3 regions of the Streptomyces sp. NBC_01003 genome follow, and region 2 is predicted to be linked to each of the others. Evidence: predicted binding sites of a transcription regulator. Region 2 holds the regulator's gene; each other region holds the start of a gene.
The links. The regulator HrcA, encoded in region 2, represses chaperone genes, less so after heat shock. The targets are predictions, from matches to a motif close to TTNGCACTCNGNNNNNCNGAGTGCNAA.
Positions count from the first base shown of each region.

Region 1 (2,267 bases), 1.0 Mb from region 2:
CGCCTCGTCACCGTCGAGCTCGAGCTTCTCGAAGACCGCGGAGGCCTGGAGCAGGGCCACGCCGCCACCGGCGACGATGCCCTCCTCGACGGCCGCCTTCGCGTTGCGAACGGCGTCCTCGATGCGGTGCTTGCGCTCCTTGAGCTCGACCTCGGTCGCGGCACCGGCCTTGATGACCGCAACACCGCCGGCGAGCTTCGCCAGGCGCTCCTGCAGCTTCTCGCGGTCGTAGTCGCTGTCCGAGTTCTCGATCTCGGCACGGATCTGGTTGACGCGGCCCTGGACCTGGTCGCTGTCACCGGCGCCGTCGACGATCGTCGTCTCGTCCTTGGTGATGACGACCTTGCGGGCGCGGCCGAGCAGGTCGAGACCGGCGTTCTCCAGCTTGAGGCCGACCTCCTCGGAGATGACGGTGCCACCGGTGAGGATGGCGATGTCGCCGAGCATGGCCTTGCGGCGGTCACCGAAGCCCGGGGCCTTGACGGCGACGGACTTGAAGGTGCCACGGATCTTGTTGACGACCAGGGTCGACAGGGCCTCGCCCTCGACGTCCTCCGCGATGATCAGCAGCGGCTTGCCGGACTGCATGACCTTCTCGAGCAGCGGAAGGAGGTCCTTCACGTTGCCGATCTTGGAGTTGACGATCAGGATGTACGGGTCGTCGAGCGACGCCTCCATACGCTCCATGTCGGTGGCGAAGTACGCCGAGATGTAGCCCTTGTCGAAGCGCATACCCTCGGTGAGCTCGAGCTCCAGACCGAAGGTCTGGGACTCCTCGACGGTGATGACGCCTTCCTTGCCGACCTTGTCCATGGCCTCGGCGATGAGCTCGCCGATCTGGGTGTCGGCGGCGGAGATGGAGGCCGTGGAAGCGATCTGCTCCTTGGTCTCGACATCCTTGGCCTGCTCGAGCAGGGCGGCGGAGACGGCCTCGACGGCCTTCTCGATGCCGCGCTTGAGGGCCATCGGGTTGGCGCCGGCCGCGACGTTGCGCAGGCCTTCCTTGACGAGCGCCTGAGCGAGGACGGTCGCGGTCGTCGTGCCGTCACCGGCGACGTCGTCCGTCTTCTTCGCGACCTCCTTGACCAGCTCGGCGCCGATCTTCTCGTACGGGTCCTCGAGCTCGATCTCCTTGGCGATGGACACACCATCGTTGGTGATCGTGGGGGCGCCCCACTTCTTCTCGAGGACGACGTTGCGACCCTTGGGGCCCAGGGTCACCTTGACGGCGTCGGCGAGCTGGTTCATGCCGCGCTCGAGGCCGCGCCGTGCCTCCTCGTCGAACGCGATGATCTTGGCCATGTGAAGTGGTCCTCCCGGACGGGGTGGAAACGCAAACGGACCGTGCTGGTGCCCGCGACGGACGGCCTGCGTGCCGTGTGGTTCCTTGCCCCACCCGGCCTGCGAGCCTCACCGACCCGATCCAAGTTCTGTCACTCTCACCTTCAGAGTGCTAACGCAATGATTAGCACTCGACCTAGGAGAGTGCAAGCGCCTCCGGCAGACGCGCGGTCCCCGCGGGCGGCGTGCGCGGGGTGTGCGCGCACGCACGAGAGGCCCGTACCCCTCGCGGGGTACGGGCCTCTCGGCGTGAGTGTGTCGGTGGCCGATCGCGCCGAGATCAGACGGCGAGCTTGACCATGTCCGCCTGCGGACCCTTCTGGCCCTGCGAGATCTCGAATTCGACTCGCTGACCCTCTTCAAGGGTGCGGTATCCGTCCATCTGGATGGCGCTGTAGTGGACGAATACATCCGCACCACCGTCGACCGCGATGAAGCCGTACCCCTTCTCCGCGTTGAACCACTTGACGGTGCCCTGAGCCATGACTAACTCCCCTATTACTGGCCCTTGCACAGGCCCGCACTTCGCGGACCCGGGTCAGACCTCACCCCCCATTGGTTGGGGGTGTGCGCCGGAACGCGTCGACCGCGGCTGAATGTATCTGCCCAACTGCCGTCTGCAACAGGTCAATCGGACGAGAAATCTGGGCACGGCAGAGCGGTAGAAAGCGGCGGAGCCATTGGATTCCGGGGCAACTCGGGCCCGACAAATGCCACGAACACCCGATAAGGGCTGGGCACTTTGGCTACTTCTTGTCGGACCGGGGCCGACTTCATATATGCGCTCGGCACAAGCACGAAGCGCGGTTCCCAACTCTACCGCGCTCAACCCTACAGAATTGCCCCCTCCGCTTCTCTTGCGGAGGGGGCAATTCAGGTAACTCTGTGTGGCCTCGTCAGGCCGGGCGATCAGCCGCCGGCACTGT
Region 1 covers NZ_CP108707.1:5,647,736-5,650,002, reverse strand. The annotation lists gene groL (chaperonin GroEL) at 1-1,302, opposite strand, end outside; gene OG698_RS25945 (cold-shock protein) at 1,622-1,825, opposite strand.
Region 1: groL (chaperonin GroEL) is a predicted target of HrcA. The motif match lies at 1,466-1,492, and genes of this name have one in related genera.

Region 2 (2,267 bases):
CAGCGCGATATGCGTCACGCGCGCGTGCGGGCCGATGAGGCGCCGGGTGTCCGCCCGCAGCGCCGCACCCTCACGAAGTGATGAACCCGTGTCGATCAGCAACGCCGCCCCGTCGCCCACCACAAGGCCCGTCGTGCAGTCCCAGCCCGGCAGCCGGATCCGCCCCGCCCGAGCGGACAGCTCCTCCCAGCCCACCTCATTCCAGTCCAGGTCGTCCATGGGTCCGACGCTAGCGCCCTTGCCGGGCCCGTACCCACCGGCCGTACACTGACCCGGAGACCATTGGCACTCGGCCGCACCGAGTGCCAGCCGCGGACGACACAGCTGGAGGTGCGCGCGAATGCTCAGTGAACGCAGGCTCGAAGTGCTGCGCGCCATCGTCCAGGACTACGTGGGGACCGAGGAGCCGGTCGGCTCCAAGGCGCTCACCGAGCGGCACAGCCTCGGTGTCTCACCGGCGACGGTGCGCAACGACATGGCGGCGCTCGAGGAGGAGGGCTTCATCGCCCAGCCCCACACGAGCGCCGGGCGGATCCCCACCGACAAGGGGTACCGCCTGTTCGTGGACAAGCTGACGGCGGTCAAGCCGATGACGGGGCCCGAGCGCCGCGCCATCCAGAACTTCCTCGACGGCGCCGTCGACCTCGACGACGTCGTCGGCCGGACCGTGCGGCTGCTCGCGCAGCTGACGCGGCAGGTCGCCGTGGTGCAGTACCCGTCCCTGACGCGGTCCACCGTGCGCCATGTGGAGCTGCTCTCGCTCGCCGCCGCCCGTCTGATGCTCGTACTGATCACGGACACGGGCCGCGTCGAGCAGCGGATGATCGACTGCCCGGCGCCGTTCGGCGAGACCTCTCTCGCCGATCTGCGGGCCCGGCTCAACAGCCGGGTCGCGGGACGCCGCTTCGCGGACGTCCCGCAGCTGGTGCAGGACCTGCCGGAGTCCTTCGACGCGGAGGACCGCGGCACGGTCGCGACGGTGCTCTCCACTCTCCTGGAGACACTCGTCGAGGAGACCGAGGAGCGGCTGATGATCGGCGGCACCGCCAATCTCACCCGCTTCGGACATGACTTTCCCCTCACCATCCGGCCTGTCCTCGAGGCCCTCGAGGAGCAGGTCGTGCTCCTCAAGCTCCTTGGTGAGGTAAACGATTCGGGCATGGCTGTACGGATCGGTCACGAGAACGCCCATGAGGGACTCAGCTCCACCTCCGTGGTCTCGGTCGGCTACGGTTCGGGCAGCGAGGCAGTCGCCAAACTCGGCGTGGTCGGACCGACCCGCATGGATTACCCGGGAACGATGGGAGCAGTACGCGCAGTGGCACGTTACGTCGGACAGATCCTGGCGGAGTCGTAAGTGGCCACGGACTACTACGCCGTACTCGGCGTGCGCCGCGACGCCTCCCAGGACGAGATCAAGAAGGCCTTCCGCAGGCTGGCCCGTGAGCTTCACCCGGATGTGAATCCGGACCCGAAGACACAGGAGCGGTTCAAGGAGATCAACGCCGCCTACGAGGTGTTGTCGGACCCGCAGAAGAAGCAGGTCTACGACCTCGGCGGCGACCCCCTCTCGCAGGCGGGCGGAGGCGGGGCCGGTGGCTTCGGCGCCGGCGGCTTCGGGAACTTCTCCGACATCATGGACGCGTTCTTCGGAACGGCGTCCCAGCGTGGTCCCCGGTCGCGCACGCGCCGCGGCCAGGACGCCATGATCCGGCTCGAGATCGAGCTGGACGAGGCCGCCTTCGGGACCACCAAGGACATTCAGGTCGACACGGCCATCGTCTGTACGACCTGCAGCGGCGAGGGTGCCGCGCCGGGTACGTCCGCGCAGACCTGTGACATGTGCCGCGGTCGCGGCGAGGTGTCCCAGGTCACGCGGTCCTTCCTCGGTCAGGTCATGACGTCGCGGCCGTGCCCGCAGTGCCAGGGCTTCGGCACCGTCGTGCCGACGCCGTGCCCGGAGTGCGCCGGTGACGGCCGCATCCGCTCGCGGCGCACGCTCACGGTGAAGATCCCGGCCGGCGTCGACAACGGCACGCGGATCCAGCTCGCGGGCGAGGGCGAGGTCGGCCCCGGCGGTGGCCCCGCCGGTGACCTGTACGTCGAGATCCACGAGCTGCCGCACCCCGTCTTCCAGCGGCGCGGCGACGATCTGCACTGCACCGTCACCATCCCGATGACGGCCGCGGCGCTCGGCACCAAGGTGCCGCTGGAGACGCTCGACGGCCTGGAGGAGATCGACATCCGGCCGGGCACGCAGTCCGGCC
Region 2 covers NZ_CP108707.1:6,669,915-6,672,181, forward strand. The annotation lists gene OG698_RS30415 (MBL fold metallo-hydrolase) at 1-219, opposite strand, end outside; gene hrcA (heat-inducible transcriptional repressor HrcA) at 341-1,357, shown strand; gene dnaJ (molecular chaperone DnaJ) at 1,358-2,267, shown strand, end outside.

Region 3 (2,267 bases), 2.1 Mb from region 2:
GAAGGCGGCCGAGAAGGTCCGCCACTCGCGCCACCCGGCTCCGACGGCCACGCCGGCCGCCGGTGTGGGGCGCGGGTCGTCCTGGGGTGCGCTCGGCGCCGGGGAGGCGGCGGTTGGGGGGCCTGCCCACGCCGCGCCTCTCCACTCCCCTCAGGGCGGCGCCGCTCCGGACGCCTATCGCCGCTGGGGTCTCTCCGCGCCGCTCGCCCCGGCGCCCAGACCTCCGGCAGGCCACGCGGCCGGGGCCGGCCCGGGCTCGTACCCACTCCCGCCCGTCGTGGACCACGTCCGGACCAAGGACCGCGTCGTCTTCCTGACCTTCGACGACGGCGTGGACCGCGACCCGCACTTCGCCGACATGGTCCGGGACCTGAGGCTGCCCGTCAGCGTCTTCCTCACGGACGGCGTCGCGGGCCCCGGCCACGACCACTTCGGCATGCTGCGTGCTCTCGGCGCGGGCGTGCAGAACCAGACCCTGAACCACCACTCCCTGCCCTCGCTCCCGTACGCCGAGCAGCACGCCGAGATCTGCGGCCAGCAGGACCGGCTGAAGAGCCGCTTCGGCACCCGCCCCCGCCTCTTCCGCCCGCCCTTCGGCGAGTACGACCAGGACACCCTCCGCGCGGCCGCCACTTGCGGCGTCGACGCCGTCGTCCTGTGGCGCGCCTCGACGCGGGGCGAGGGCCTGAGTTACGCGGACGGGGACCGGCTGCGTCCCGGCGACATCGTCCGGGCCCGGTTCAGTGACCGTGCCGGGCCGCGCGGCGCGACGCTCACCGGGATGACGGCGCGGCTGATCCGCCGTATCCAGGCCCAGGGATTCGCGGTGGGGAGGCTCGAGAACTACCTGTGAGGGATGGGCCGGAGGGGCTGCGGCGGGCGGGCCGGAGGGGCCGTGCGGAGGACTCGCCCTCACTGAATTGGCACTCCGCTTGACCGAGTGCTAATCGCAGTCATAGTCTCGGCCCTGGCACTCCCCACTGGAGAGTGCCAATAGCGACGGGCAGGTCCGGCACCCGCGACGACGGATCCACCTGGTCGCCACCTCAGACAGTTAACCCCGTGATCTCCGAAGGGGGAGGTCGGATCGTGACGACCACCAGCTCCAAGGTTGCCATCAAGCCGCTCGAGGACCGCATTGTGGTCCAGCCGCTCGACGCCGAGCAGACCACCGCCTCTGGCCTGGTCATCCCGGACACCGCGAAGGAGAAGCCCCAGGAGGGCGTCGTCCTCGCCGTTGGTCCGGGTCGCTTCGAGAACGGCGAGCGCCTGCCGCTCGACGTGCAGACCGGCGACATCGTGCTGTACAGCAAGTACGGCGGCACCGAGGTGAAGTACAACGGCGAGGAGTACCTCGTCCTCTCGGCTCGCGACGTGCTCGCGATCGTCGAGAAGTAATTCACCCACTGTTTTAGTTCTGCGCCCCTGGCACCCCGCTACTCAGCTGCGACTTTTCTCAGCATGCCGGGCGTCGGGGGCGCAGTTCGTTCGAGAGGACTAACAGCTCCATGGCGAAGATCCTGAAGTTCGACGAGGACGCCCGTCGCGCCCTCGAGCGCGGCGTCAACAAGCTTGCCGACACGGTCAAGGTGACGATCGGTCCCAAGGGCCGCAACGTCGTCATCGACAAGAAGTTCGGCGCTCCCACCATCACCAACGACGGTGTCACGATCGCCCGCGAGGTCGAGCTCGACGACCCGTACGAGAACCTCGGCGCCCAGCTGGTGAAGGAGGTGGCGACCAAGACCAACGACATCGCGGGTGACGGCACCACCACCGCCACCGTGCTCGCCCAGGCCCTGGTCAAGGAAGGCCTGCGCAACGTCGCCGCCGGCGCTTCCCCGGCCGCCCTGAAGAAGGGCATCGACGCCGCGGTCAAGGCCGTGTCCGAGGAGCTCCTCGCGACCGCCCGCCCGATCGAGGACAAGGCCGACATCGCCGCTGTCGCCGGTCTGTCCGCCCAGGACTCGCAGGTCGGCGAGCTCATCGCCGAGGCGATGGACAAGGTCGGCAAGGACGGTGTCATCACCGTCGAGGAGTCCAACACCTTCGGGCTCGAGCTGGACTTCACCGAGGGCATGGCCTTCGACAAGGGCTACCTGTCTCCGTACTTCGTGACGGACCAGGAGCGCATGGAGGCCGTGCTCGAGGACCCGTACATCCTGATCAACCAGGGCAAGATCTCCTCCATCCAGGACATGCTGCCGCTGCTCGAGAAGGTCATCCAGGCCGGTGGCTCCAAGCCGCTCCTGATCATCGCCGAGGAC
Region 3 covers NZ_CP108707.1:4,568,134-4,570,400, reverse strand. The annotation lists gene OG698_RS20745 (polysaccharide deacetylase family protein) at 1-853, shown strand, start outside; gene groES (co-chaperone GroES) at 1,090-1,398, shown strand; gene groL (chaperonin GroEL) at 1,509-2,267, shown strand, end outside.
Region 3: groES (co-chaperone GroES) is a predicted target of HrcA. The motif match lies at 921-947, and genes of this name have one in related genera.